DNA from 2 places in the Variovorax sp. W2I14 genome. Region 1 is predicted to be linked to the other one. Evidence: predicted binding sites of a transcription regulator. Region 1 holds the regulator's gene; the other holds the start of a gene.
What was found. Region 1 encodes HrcA, which represses chaperone genes, less so after heat shock. Its sites were predicted from a motif close to TTAGCACTCNNNNNNNNNGAGTGCTAA; they were not measured.
Positions count from the first base shown of each region.

Region 1 (7,117 bases):
TCGATGGCAATGTGAAGCGCGTGCTGACGCGGGTGCTCGGTTTCGGCGGCGACATGTCTTCGTCCGCGCAGGAGCGTGCGCTGTGGGACCTGGCAACGCAACTCCTTCCGCCCGCCGAAGAGCGCGAGGCGATCGCGAGCTACACGCAAGGTGTGATGGACCTCGGCGCCACCGTCTGCCTGCCGCGCAAGCCCAGTTGCATGATCTGCCCGGTCAACAAGATTTGCGTGGGCCTGCATGAAGGCGCGCCGGAGCGCTATCCCGTCAAGACCCGCAAGCTCAAGCGCAGCGCTCAGTCGCTCTGGGTGTTGCTGGCGCGTGATGCGGAGGGGCGCGTCTGGCTGGAAAAGCGACCATCGAAGGGCATCTGGGCCGGACTTCATTGCCTGCCGGTGTTCGACAGCCGCGACGACTTGCTTGCTGTGCTGCCATCGGCCGCACAGCGTGGCGCGCAAGACCTCCCGCCCTTCGTCCATGTGCTGACCCACAAGGACCTGCACATGCACCCGGTGCTGCTGGAAGGCGCGCAGCCGCTGGGTGAGGTTGCGCGTTGGGTCGAAGCGGAAGAATGGGCTCGCCTGGGACTGCCCGCGCCGGTGCGCAAGCTGCTGGAGAGCCTTGGCGCCGTCTAGGGCTTAGTTCGCGTCGAGCTCGCGGTGCCGCATGAGCGCACCCCAGCGGGCGCCGAAGGTGTGCGCCAGCTGCTCGACAAGAAACACCGAGCGGTGCTGCCCGCCCGTGCAGCCGATGGCCACCGTGACATAGCTGCGATGGTCGCGCGCCAGCGCATCGATCCAGTGCGAAAGAAATTGCTCGATGTCGTCGTACATGCGCGCCACGTCGTCATGCTCGCGCAGCCACTCGATCACCGGCGTGTCGCGGCCTGTGAGCTGGCGCAGCGCTGGCACGTAGTGCGGGTTGGGCAGCATGCGCACGTCGAACACGTAATCCGCATCGAGCGGCACGCCGCGCTTGAAGGCGAACGATTCGAACACCAGCGTGAGCGCGTTCTGCGGCGCGGAGATCAGCGCCTTGATGTAGCTCTGCAGTTGCGCGGGGCGGATGAGGCTGGTGTCGATCACGTCGGCACCGTCGCGCAGGTCGGCCAGCAGTTCGCGTTCGAGTTCGATGGCCTGCACCAGAACGCGGTGCTGTTCAGGGACGTCGGTGCGGCTTTCCTGGCGCGAGAGCGGGTGGCGCCGGCGAGTTTCCGAATAGCGGCGCAGCAGCGCGTCGGTGGTTGCGTCGAGGAACAGCGAGCGAAGCGACACGCCGTCGCGGCGCAGCGCTTCGAGTTGCTGCGGAACGATCGGCAGCGACACGCCGCTGCGCACATCCATCGCGATGGCCACGCGCGTGGCCTGCTGCTCATGCTGCAGCGCGATGAACGAGGTGAGGAGTTCGGGCGGCAGGTTGTCGACGCAGTAGTAACCGGCGTCTTCCAGCGCATGCAGCGCCACGGACTTGCCCGAGCCCGACATGCCGGTGATGAGCACCAGGTCGAGGTTCATGGCGTGGCCGCCGAGGTCGTATGCCCGAGCATCTCGCGGGCGTGCGCAAGCGAGGTCTGCGAGACTTTCTCGCCGCCGAGCATGCGGGCGATTTCCTTGGCGCGGTCGCCGTCGTCGAGCCGCGACACGCCGCTCTCGGTGCGCGGACCGTCCTTGCCGGCACCCGCCGTCTGGCGCTTGGCCACGACGAGGTGATGGTCGGCGCAGGCGGCCACTTGCGGCAGGTGGGTCACGGCCAGCACCTGGCGGTCGCGGCCGAGTTGCTTCATGAGGCGGCCGACGGTTTCGGCGACCGCACCGCCGACGCCGGCATCGACCTCGTCGAAGATCAGCGTCTGCGCGGCGCCGAGTTGGCTGGTCGTCACGGCAATCGCCAGCGCGATGCGAGAGAGCTCGCCGCCCGAAGCCACCTTGCCGATGGGGCGCGGGGTGCTGCCGGTGTGGCCGGCCACGAGGAAGGCGATGTCTTCGAGGCCCGCGCGGCTGGGTTGCGCCAGCGGCTGCAGCTCGACCTCGAAGCGCCCGCCCTGCATGCCGAGGCCCTGCATCGCTTGGGTGACGGCTTGAGCCAAGCGCGGTGCGGCTTGCTTGCGGGCCTTGCCGAGCGCCTTGGCTTCTTTCAGGTAGGCCTGCTGCGCGTTCTGCTCGGCACGCTCCAGGCCGTCGAGATCGCTTTGCGCATCGAGCGCCTGCAATTCTGCTTGCCAGCCGGCCAGCAGCGCGGGCAACTCGCTCGGCGTGCGCTTGTAACGGCGCGCGAGCGACATCCAGAGGCCCATGCGTTCGTCCAGTTCGGCCAGGCTTTGCGGATCGGCCTCCGCGTCGCGCAGGTAGCCGTGCAGCGTGTGGGCTGCGTCCGAAGCCTGCGCCACGCAGGAGGCCAGCACCTCGCCCAGCGCGCGGAATTCGGGCTCGATGTGCTCGCAGTTCTGCAGCAGCGTGGCCGCGCGCGTGAGCGCGGAGAGGGCGCCGTTGTCGTCGTCTTCGAGCGACTGGCTCGCGCCCTGCGCCGCGTCGATCAGCGCCTGGGCGTTGGAGATGCGCGAGTGGTTGGTCGAGAGCTCTTCCCACTCGTCGGCGCCGGGTGCGAGCTTGGCGACCTCGGAGATCTGCCACTGCAGCCGCTCGCGTTCGCGCTGCAGCGAGTCTTGCGCCGAGCGCGCATGTTCGAGGGCGGAGAGGGCCTGGCGCCAGCCTTGCCACGCGGCGTCGAGCGCGTCGGTGCGCACGCCCGCGTAGGCGTCGAGCAGGCCGCGCACAGCCTCGGGGCGCGTGAGGCTTTGCCAGGCGTGCTGGCCGTGGATGTCGAGCAGGCGGTCGCCGAGTTCGCGCAGTTGCGTGGCGGTGGCCGGGCTGCCGTTGATCCAGCCGCGGCTGCGGCCCTGCAGGTCGACGGTGCGGCGCAGCAGCAGCGCGTCGCCGGCCTCGAAGCCGCCTTCGTCGAGCCAGCTGTCCAAGGCTGGATCGGCGTCGAATTCGGCGCTCACGTCGAGGCGCTCGGCACCTTCGCGCACGGCACCGGCATCGGCCCGGTTGCCCAGCGCCAGCTGCAGCGCGTCTATCAATATGGATTTGCCCGCGCCGGTTTCGCCGGTCAACACCGTGAAGCCGCCGGACAGGTCGAGTTCGAGTGATCGCACGATCACGAAGTCGCGCAGTGCGATGCGTCGCAGCGCCATGTCAGGAGCCCCCTTCGTTCCAATGAAGTTTCTTGCGCAACGTGTCGAAATAGCTCCAGCCCCGCGGGTGCAGAAAGCGCACCCTGAAGTCGGAGCGGCGCACCACCACGCGATCGCCGATCGCGAGCGAGGCCAGTGACTGCATGTCGAAATTGGCGCTGGCGTCGCGCCCGCCGACCAGCTCGATCACGATCTCGTCGGCGTCGGGCAGCAGCACCGGGCGGTTCGAGAGCGTGTGCGGCGCGATCGGCACCAGCACCCATCCCGGCACCGCCGGATGAAGCAAGGGCCCGCCGGCCGACAGCGCATAGGCGGTCGATCCGGTGGGCGTGGCGATGATCAGGCCGTCGGCGCGTTGGTTGGCCACGAAATGGCGGCCCACCGACACGCGCAGCTCGACCATGCCCGAGGTGGCGCCGCGATTGACCACCACGTCGTTCATGGCGAGCGCATCGAACACCGAGACGCCGTCGCGCATGACCTGCGCGTGCATCAGGCTGCGGTGGTCTTCCTCGTATTCGCCGGCCAGCATCGGAATGAGGGTGGCCTGGAAGTTGTCGAGCGGGATGTCGGTGATGAAGCCGAGCCGTCCGCGGTTGATGCCGATCAGCGGAATGCCGTAGCTGGCGAGCTGCCGGCCGATGCCCAGCATGGTGCCGTCGCCGCCGACCACGAGGCCGAGGTCGCAGCGCTGGCCGATTTCCTCGACCGCCAGGGCTTCGTAGCGTGGATGCGCGGGTGCGTCGGCATCCACCTCATCGCAGGTCGAACGCTCGACGAAGACCTTGCAACCCTGCGATTCCAGGAAGGTGCCGATGGTCTCCATGACGCCGTCGCGCGCATCCGCCTGCGCTCTGGCGCCGGAAGCCTGGTATTTGCCGATCAGGGCGACGTGACGGAAGCGGGAGGTCATATCTCACAAATTACAACACTAAAATCTTGCAATGCTGGACGACCGTGCCAAGTTGCTGCTCAAGACGCTCGTCGAGCGCTACATCGCCGACGGGCAACCCGTCGGGTCACGCACGTTGTCGCGTTCCTCGGGGCTGGATCTGTCGCCCGCGACCATCCGCAACGTCATGTCCGACCTCGAGGCGCTGGGGCTGATTGCCAGCCCGCATACCTCGGCCGGCCGCATCCCGACCCATCGCGGCTACCGGTTGTTCGTGGACACCATGCTGACTGCGCAGCGCGAGCAGATGAGCACCCCGAGCCTCGCGCCCGACCAGCCGCAGAAGGTGATCGCCAACGCGGCGAACATCCTGTCGAACCTATCGCAGTTCGTGGGCGTCGTGATGGCGCCGCGCCGTGCGTCGGTGTTCAAGCAGATCGAATTCCTGCGGCTGTCCGAGAACCGGCTGCTCGTGATCATCGTCTCGCCGGATGGCGATGTGCAGAACCGGGTGATCTTTCCAGAGGCCGACTATTCGCAGTCGCAGTTGGTCGAGGCCTCCAACTACATCAACGCGCACTACGCGGGTCTCACGATCGAACAGGTGCGCGATCGCCTGCAGTCCGAGGTCGAGAAGCTGCGCGGCGAAATTGCCGCGCTCATGCAGGCGGCGGTCCAGGTGAGCTCCGAAGTGCTGACCGAGGCGCAGGAAGACGACGTCGTGATCTCCGGCGAACGCAACCTGCTCGCTGTGACTGACTTCTCCAGCGACATGGGGCAGTTGCGCCGCGCGTTCGAGCTCTTCGAGCAGAAAGCGCAGTTGATGCGCCTGCTCGACGTGTCGAGCAAGGCCGAAGGCGTGCGCATCTTCATCGGCGGTGAAAGTCAGGTGGTGCCGTTCGAGGAGCTCTCCATCGTCAGCGCCAACTATGAGGTCGACGGCCAGGTGGTGGGCACGCTGGGCGTGATCGGACCGACGCGCATGCCCTACGAGCGGATGATCCAGATCGTCGACATCACGTCGCGGCTGGTGAGCAATGCGCTGAGCCATCGCAAGTAGGCTGCGGCGGCGAATAGAATCGTGGCCCAGTGGGCCGTTAGCTCAGTTGGTTAGAGCAGCGGACTCATAATCCGTTGGTCGATGGTTCAAGCCCATCACGGCCTACCAACATGCTTTTTCAACTTTCGATCATGCAAGTCCAGAAGGTCAAAAAACGCATGCTATAATTGCAAGCTGTGCGGCTGTAGCTCAGTTGGATAGAGTACTTGGCTACGAACCAAGGGGTCGTGGGTTCAATTCCTGCCAGCCGCACCACTCTCTTGATGGCCTAGAAGGTTTACCTTCTAGGCCATTTTCTTTTGGGTGGCGTGAATCACAGAAAAGCCGCCGATCAAACGGCTGCTGCCGTCTTGCCGTGCGGGACGCTAAAGTCCCGTTCAAGTCAAAACGGATCAGGGCGACCATGAACATTCGAACGGCGCGATGCGCATGCCAACTGCTGTTGCTGCTTTCGGCGGCAGATTCGGCGTTCGCGGGAACCATCGCATGTGTGCCGAGCCCGAGCAACGCGGCTGGCGCCTTCAACTGGATTCGCAGGATATCGATCGACGAGCACTCACGCACCGTCAACATGGACATCGTGCGCTCCAGAACGAAGGACACGGAAACCATGGGCAAGATGCGCGCCGAGCTGGTGAGCATGGACGGCACGTCCTCCGGCGAGCCTGTCTATCTCTTCAATGCCATCCCTGCTGCCGGGGAAGAGGTCACGAGCCTCTTCAAGTTGTTCAAGTCCGGCGAATGGCAATTGGCGAGGGCAGGGGTGGTCTTCGTCAACAAAGTGCCCGCCTTGCGAAGTGTCGAGCCGAACTTGACCTTCGACTGCAAACGCTCGGATCTGGGCTGATGCGACACGGATCACTCGTATTTCCTGATCAGTAAAAAGGTTCTTCGTTGAACAAGGCATTCACCAAGGAAACCGACAACGACGCGGATGACGACGGCGCCGACGGCGCTGCGCCTCCACTGCCGGCCGGCACCAAGAACTACATCACGCCATCGGGCTATGCGCGCCTGCGCGACGAGTTGCTTCAACTGATGGACGAGGAGCGCCCGAAGGTCGTCGAGGCTGTGCATTGGGCCGCCAAGAACGGCGACCGCTCGGAAAACGGCGACTATCTCTACGGCAAGAAGCGCCTGCGCGAGATCGACCGGCGCATTCGTTTTCTCACCAAGCGTCTCGAGATCGCGGAAGTCACGGACCCGTCGGTGCACCACGGCAGTGATCAGATCTTCTTCGGTGCCACAGTTCGCTACGTCGACGAGACGGGCGAGGACGAGCGCACCATCACCATTCTCGGCATCGACGAGGCGGACAGCGCGCAGTCGCAAGTCAGCTGGATCTCCCCGATCGCGCGGGCCTTGCTCAAGTCACGCGAAGGCGACGTGGTGAAGCTCGTGACCCCGGGCGGGGCGCATGAGGTGGAGATCCTGTCGGTGAGCTACCCGGCACCGCGCCTGGCAGCAGGCTGACGCGCCGAGCCGCCTGCTGTTCTTCAGGGCGCTGGAACCGTTCGCGCCGCGGTCAGCACAGAGGCGGTTCGTCGGGCGGCGCGCAGCACGGCATCGAGATGCGCCCGATCGCGCACCGCGATCACGAAGCGAAGGTCTGTCGAGTCCTGCGGCGTCTCATCGGCCATTTCCACATGCGTGATGTCCGCTTCCGCGTCCGCCAATGTGGCGGCTACGCGCGCCAGCACGCCCTTGTCGTTGCGCACGGTGATCACGACGCCGGTTTCGAACGCACGCGTTGGCTCGTCCGCCCATTCGACCGCGAAGAACCGCTCGCTGTCCTTGTGACGCAGCCGTTGACCGACGCCGCAATCCTCGGTGTGCACCACGAGGCCTTCGCCATGTCCAAGGTACCCGACGATCTGGTCGCCCGGAATGGGGCGGCAGCACAGCGCAAAGCGCACCGACGAATTTTCACTGCCGTCGAGCGTGACCGCGCCCTGCGATACGGCTTCGTGCGGGA
Region 1 is NZ_JBNDJX010000001.1:3,985,559-3,992,675, reverse strand. It holds gene mutY (A/G-specific adenine glycosylase) at 1-632, shown strand, start outside; gene rapZ (RNase adapter RapZ) at 636-1,511, opposite strand; gene recN (DNA repair protein RecN) at 1,508-3,190, opposite strand; gene QF040_RS18780 (NAD kinase) at 3,192-4,103, opposite strand; gene hrcA (heat-inducible transcriptional repressor HrcA) at 4,135-5,142, shown strand; tRNA gene QF040_RS18770 (tRNA-Ile) at 5,174-5,250, shown strand; tRNA gene QF040_RS18765 (tRNA-Arg) at 5,321-5,397, shown strand; gene QF040_RS18760 (hypothetical protein) at 5,546-5,989, shown strand; gene greB (transcription elongation factor GreB) at 6,037-6,615, shown strand; gene QF040_RS18750 (RelA/SpoT family protein) at 6,639-7,117, opposite strand, start outside.

Region 2 (7,117 bases), 2.7 Mb from region 1:
GGCGATCAACCGGTACGAGAGGGAACCGTCGGCATTGAGCGGGCCGGTCAGGTCGGCCTGGATCTGCTTGCGGCCGAAGCTGCCGAACTGCACGCCCACTTCGCGCTGGGCCTCCTGCTGCGGCCGCTTGCTGACCATGTTGACCACGCCCGCGGCCGTGCCCGCACCGAACAGCATGCCCGAGGGGCCACGCAGCACTTCGAGCCGTTCCAGCGTGTAGGGGTCGGTTCGGGTGGTGCTGGTGTAGTAGCCGTAGGCCTGGCGCAGGCCGTCGAGATAGATATCGGGGTAGGCGCCGCGCACGCGCACGGAGTCGGTCCGCGAATCCAGGCCGTAGGCGTCGGAGCGCACGCCGGCGGCGTAATTGAGCGCGTCCTGCAGGTTGTTCGCACCCTGGTCGACGATCTGGTCGCGCGTCACGACGGTGACGGATTGCGGCGTTTCGGACAGTGGCGTGTCGGTCTTGGTGGCGGTAACGGCGTTCTTCGCGCGATAGCCGATGACGGGCGTCGTGGCGGTTTCAGCTTCTGCATTCGCATCGACCCGCACTTCCGGCAGCGAACCCTGGGCTCCCGTCTGGGCCAACACCTGGTGTTGCATGTAAACGGCCATGCATCCCACCAGCACCGAGGCGGCTCTCCGCCGCACCAACATCCTCTTCATTCCGACCTCACTCCAAGCGTTTATCAAATGTCAATTAAGAAGCATTCTCATTTTAGTAGGTAGAAAATCTCAATTTGTCCAATCCCCAAGCGCGGCAAAGGGGGTTGCGTTGCGCATTTGCATCCTCGGCGCGGGGCAGAGCGGCTACGATGCCGCGGGCACATTTCTCCGTGCCGGCAGGTCTCATGCACAAGCTCATCGCCTTTCTGATTCCTGCGTTTCGCGCACCGGTGCTGCTGCTGATCGCCCTTGCATTGACAGGCTGCGCCGGGCTCCCGCCGCGCACACCCGAACCGCCGACCGAGGCGATCGCAGCCTCCCCCGCCACCGCGCTCGGCCGCGCCGCCATCAGCCTGAACACACCGCCTGACGGCCTCTCGAGCCTGCGGCCGCTGATCGAGGCCTCCTACGCCCTCGATGCGCGGCTGGAGCTGATGCGGCGCGCCCAGTCTTCGCTCGACGTGCAGAGCTACCAGCTAGGCAACGACAAGACCGGCCGGCTCCTGCTGCGGGAGCTGCGCGATGCGGCACGGCGCGGGGTGCGCGTGCGCCTCTTGCTCGACGATTTCTACACGGCCGGCATGGACCGCCTTCTGCTGGGCCTGGCCGCCGAGCCCAACGCCGAAGTTCGCCTGTTCAACCCCTTCGTCAACCTGCGCGACCACTCCTCGGGCCGATGGTTGGAGTTCTTCGGCGATTTTCGGCGGCTCAACCACCGCATGCACAACAAGCTGTTCGTGGCCGATGGCGCCATGGCCATCGCCGGCGGCCGCAACCTCGCCGACGAATACTTCCTGCGCAGCGAGAGCGCGAATTTCATCGACTTCGAAGTGCTCATGGCCGGCCCGGTGGTTCGGGAGTCGGCAGCGATCTTCGACACCTACTGGAACAGCGACGTCGTCTACCCACTGCAGCGGGTCGCCGGCACCAGCCGCACGGCCGACGAGCTGAAGTCCGCGTTCGAGACCGACACCTCCCCACGCTACGCCCCGCCTCCCGACCCGCTGCCCGCCACTGACCTGCTGGGCGACCCGCCGCTGGCCGCGCAACTGGCGAACATCGACGAAGCCAAGTGGATGCGCGCCGAAGCGCATGCCACCGCCGACAGCCCCAACAAGGCTTTGGGCGTCATGGCGCGCCCCACCGAATCGCTGGCGCAGCGCTTCCATGAAATGCTGGCCACCGCGCAGTCGAACGTGGTGGTGATCTCGCCCTACTTCATCCCGGGCGACGAGGGCATGGCGCGCATCCGCATGGGACGCGAGCACGGGATCAACATCACGGTGATCACCAATTCGCTTGCCGACAGCGACGAGCCGCTGGTCAACATCAACTACAACCGCTACCGCGTCGACATGCTCAAGCTGGGCGTGAACCTGTATGAGGTGAGCACGCAGCAGCTGCGCCGCAGCGGCCAGTTCCGCGACCTGCTCAAGAAGGCGCGCGGCCGGCTGCACGCCAAGCTGGCGTTGGTCGACCGCCAATGGGTGCTGCTGGGCTCCATGAACCTGGATCCACGCTCGGCGCTGCTGAACACCGAATTCGGCGTGCGCGTGCGCAGCTTCGACCTGACGCAGGCCCTGCTCTTCGCCTACCAGCTGGACGACATCGAGGGCGTCTACCGCGTGGTGCTGAAGCCGGACGGCCAGAACGTGCAGTGGATTGGCACCGGCGACGTCAACAACGAGGTACTCGACAGCGAGCCGGATTCCAGCATGCTGACCCGGCTGCAGCTGCTGCTCTTCTCTTGGTTCGTGCCCACGGACCAGTTGTAAGCGACCGGCCTCCGGCAGCCCCCAGACCTTGAAAGGTCACGGATTGCCCTTATGATTAGCACTCGCTGATGATGAGTGCTAACAGCCCTCGCTCCCCAGTCGATGGGTCGCCAACCTTCGGGTCCGGCGCCCGACCACAAACCCGTTTCTTATCCATATCCAGGAGATGCAATGAAACTTCGTCCTTTGGCCGATCGCGTGATCGTCAAGCGTATCGACAGCGAAACCAAGACCGCCTCCGGCATCGTCATCCCCGACGCAGCCGCCGAAAAGCCCGATCAGGGTGAAGTCCTGGCCGTCGGCCCGGGCAAGCGCAACGACAAGGGCGATCTGGCCGCACTGACCGTCAAGGTCGGCGACCGCGTCCTGTTCGGCAAGTACAGCGGCCAGACCGTCAAGGTCGATGGCGACGAACTGCTCGTGATGAAGGAAGACGACCTGTTCGCAGTCGTCGAGAAGTAAGCCTTCTCCCTTTTGATTCATTCAATCCAATCCATTCGGAGTTAATTCATCATGGCAGCAAAAGACGTAGTCTTCGGCGGAGAAGCCCGCGCACGCATGGTCGAGGGTGTCAACATCCTGGCCAACGCAGTCAAAGTGACCCTGGGCCCCAAGGGCCGCAACGTGGTGCTCGAGCGCTCGTTCGGCGCCCCCACCGTGACCAAGGACGGTGTGTCCGTGGCCAAGGAAATCGAACTCAAGGACAAGCTCCAGAACATGGGCGCCCAGCTCGTGAAGGAAGTGGCTTCCAAGACTTCGGACAACGCCGGTGACGGCACCACCACCGCGACCGTGCTGGCCCAAGCCATCGTTCGCGAAGGTTTCAAGCTGGTGGCTGCCGGCATGAACCCGATGGACCTGAAGCGCGGCATCGACAAGGCCGTGACGGCCCTGGTCGCCGAGCTGAAGAAGGCTTCCAAGCCCACCACCACGTCGAAGGAAATCGCGCAAGTCGGCTCCATCTCGGCCAACAGCGACGAAACCATCGGCAAGCTCATCGCTGACGCGATGGACAAGGTCGGCAAGGAAGGCGTGATCACCGTCGAAGACGGCAAGTCGCTCGACAGCGAACTCGACGTCGTCGAAGGCATGCAGTTCGACCGCGGCTACCTGTCGCCCTACTTCATCAACAACCCCGAGAAGCAATCGGCGTTGCTGGACAACCCCTTCGTGCTGCTGTTCGACAAGAAGATCAGCAACATCCGTGACCTGCTGCCGGTGCTGGAGCAAGTCGCCAAGGCTGGCCGTCCGCTGCTGATCATTGCCGAAGAAGTCGAAGGCGAAGCCCTGGCTACCTTGGTCGTGAACACGATCCGCGGCATCCTGAAGGTCGTGGCCGTCAAGGCTCCTGGCTTCGGCGACCGCCGCAAGGCCATGCTGGAAGACATCGCCATCCTGACGGGCGGCAAGGTCATCGCTGAAGAAGTGGGCCTGACGCTCGAAAAGGTGACGCTGGCCGACCTGGGTCAAGCCAAGCGCATCGAAGTGGGCAAGGAAAACACGATCATCATCGACGGCGCCGGCGCTGCTGGTGACATCGAAGCCCGCGTGAAGCAAGTGCGCGTTCAGATCGAAGAAGCGACCAGCGACTACGACCGTGAAAAGCTGCAAGAGCGCGTGGCCAAGCTGGCCGGCGGCGTTGCAGTGATCAAGGTCGGCGCTGCCACCGAAGTCGAAATGAAGGAAAAGAAGGCTCGCGTCGAAGACGCCCTGCACGCCACCCGCGCTGCAGTGGAAGAAGGCGTCGTGGCTGGCGGCGGCGTGGCTCTGCTGCGTGCCAAGCAAGCTGTGGGCGACTCGGTCAAGGGCGACAACGCTGATCAAGAAGCCGGCATCAAGCTGGTGCTCAAGGCCATCGAAGCGCCCCTGCGCGAAATCGTGAACAACGCCGGCGGCGAAGCCTCGGTGGTGGTGAACGCTGTGTTGGCCGGCACCGGCAACTACGGCTTCAACGCTGCGAACGACACGTACGGCGACATGCTCGAACTGGGCATCCTGGACCCGACGAAGGTCACCCGCACCGCACTGCAGAACGCCGCTTCGGTGTCCTCGCTGCTGCTGACGACCGAAGCCATGGTTGCTGACGCACCCAAGGACGAGTCCGGCGCCGGCGGCGGCATGCCCGACATGGGCGGCATGGGCGGCATGGGCGGCATGGGCATGTAATTTCGCTCGCCCCCAGGCTGCGCGGCACTTCGTGTCCGCTACGCCAACCCCCTACCGGGGGCAACACCTGCGGCCCGGCAAAGCCGGTTCCGCGGTGTTTCGCGAAAGTAAAAAACCCGTCTTGCGACGGGTTTTTTTATGGGCGTTCGGTTTGTCGTGTCGGCTATCGAAACTGATCGCGCAGCGCCATGTACAGCACCTGGAACCGCGCATGCCGTGTCTTGTGCCCATCGCCCCCTTCGGACGAAGGAACCAGTTGCTGCTTGACCGGCGGCAGCGTGCACACCTCGGCCACGGCACCGCCATCGGCCAACCACGCAAGCCGCGCCGCACCGAGCGCCCCGCCCGTCTCGCTGCCCGCATACAACGTAAGCGGCACCTGGAAGATGTCGGCCAGCAACTGGCCCCACCAGATGCTGCGCGCCCCACCGCCCACCAGCGCAACTTCGCGCAGCGGCATGTCGGCCGGCAGGCGCAGCGTATCGAAGCCGTCGCGCAGGCCAAAGCTCACGCCCTCGACCACGGCATAGGCGATTTCCGCCGGACCGTGCGCATGCGTGAGGCCGAACAGCGCGCCTTGCGCATTCGGGTTGTTGTGAGGCGAGCGTTCGCCCGACAGGTACGGCATGAACAGCGGGCAGCGCGCCCGGTCCGCCAGCGCGACCGATGCCGCCGCTTCGAGCAGCGCGGCCTCGTCCGTGAACTTGAAAGTCTTGGCGGCCCAGCTCACCGCACTCGCGGCCGAGAGCATCACCGACATCTGGTGCCAGCGCTTGGGCAGCGCATGGCAGAAGGCATGCATCGCCTGCGCGGGGTTCGGCAAGAAGCGATCGGTCGAGACGAACACCACGCCCGACGTACCGAGCGACACGAAGCCCTGGCCAGGTTCGACCAGGCCCATGCCGACCGCGCTTGCGGCGTTGTCGCCGGCCCCGCCAGCAATCAGCACCGTGCCGTTGCCCACACCCCAACGCGCAGCCAGGTCGGGCTTGAGCTTCGCCGACACCTCGCTGCCTTCGACCAGCCGCGGCATGTGATCGCGCGTGAGCCCCGTGGCCGCGAGCAGTTCGTCGGACCAGTCGCGCGCGCCCACGTCGAGCCACAGCGTGCCTGCCGCATCCGACATCTCGCTGACCGCCTCGCCGCTCAGCATGAAGCGCAGCCAGTCCTTGGGCAGCAGCACGCGTGCCGTGCGCTTGAAGATCTCGGGCTCGTGCTCGCGCACCCACAGGAGCTTGGGTGCGGTGAAGCCCGGCATCGCGAGGTTGCCCGCGATCTCGCCCAGGCGCGGCACGGCGCGCGTGAGTTCATCGCATTGCGCACCGCTGCGCCCGTCGTTCCAGAGGATGGCTGGCCGCAGCACTTCGCCAGCCGCATCGAGCAGCGTCGCGCCATGCATCTGGCCCGAGAGGCCGATGGCCCGCACGGCAGACAGCGCTTCCGCATGCGAGCCCCGAAGCTGCGTCATGACATCTTCCAACGCCTGCCACCATTGGCTGGGCGCCTGCTCAGACCAGAGCGGTTGCGGCCGTTCGACCGTGAGTGCCGCGCGCGCGACGCCGACGATGCGGTGATCGTCGGCGAGCAACAGCGCCTTGAGCTCGGACGTGCCGAGGTCGAGTCCCAGATACAAGATGAGCTCCCTGCTTTTTCTGACTAAGAAGAAATACCCGAGCCGAAGCGCGTGTCGGCCTGGCGCCTGAATTCGCTGGGCGTCATGCCCTTGATCTCCAGGAATCGCCGGTTGAAATTCGCCACGTTGTTGAAGCCGACCTGATAGCAGATGTCCGTCACGTAGTGGTCGGTCTGCATCAGCAGGTGGCAGGCGCTGTTGATGCGCACGCGGTTGACGAAGTCGGTGAAGCTGTTGCCGGTCGAGCGGCGGAAGAACCGGCTGAAGCGGCTCTCGCTCATGCCCAACTCTGCCGCCACATCGGACATCGCGATCGGCTCGGCCATGTTGTTGGTGATGCGGTTGACGACCTCGTTGATCTGGTCGACCTGCGCATCGCCGTCGCTGCCCTGCGCGCCCTGCATCTGCACGCTGGACAGCAGCCGGTAGTCGGAGCATTGCGCAAGATCGGCCATGAACTCGAGGAACAGGCCGAGCCGGCGCGCGCCGCGCGCGGCCTTGATGTTGTCCCAGTGCGTCTGCGCCTGCTGCGACATGCCGAAGAACTCGATGCCGTGGCGCGCGCGCTCCAGCAGCTGCATCACTTCGCGCAGTTCGGGGATCTCGGCCGCGGCCAGCTCGATGGGTTCGTGGCGGAACTGGATCACCCGGTCGCGACCGGCGGCGCCGCCTTCGGGCACGTCGAGCGAGATCCAGTTGTGCGGCAGCCGCGGCCCGCAGAGCACGAGGTGCCCGGGCTGGAACGGCCCGATCCAGTCGCCGATGAAGGCCTTGCCCGAGGTCTCGGTGATCAGGTGCAGCTCGTAGTCTTCATGGAAATGCCATCGCACCAGCGGGCTCGGAAAGCCGTGCGCGAGGCAGCGCACCAGACCGGTTTCTT
Region 2 is NZ_JBNDJX010000001.1:6,676,683-6,683,799, reverse strand. It holds gene QF040_RS31125 (TonB-dependent siderophore receptor) at 1-663, opposite strand, end outside; gene QF040_RS31120 (phospholipase D family protein) at 849-2,438, shown strand; gene QF040_RS31115 (co-chaperone GroES) at 2,610-2,900, shown strand; gene groL (chaperonin GroEL) at 2,952-4,604, shown strand; gene xylB (xylulokinase) at 4,768-6,237, opposite strand; gene QF040_RS31100 (AraC family transcriptional regulator) at 6,261-7,117, opposite strand, start outside.
Region 2: a site for HrcA is predicted at 2,494-2,520, ahead of QF040_RS31115 (co-chaperone GroES). Genes of this name have one in related genera too.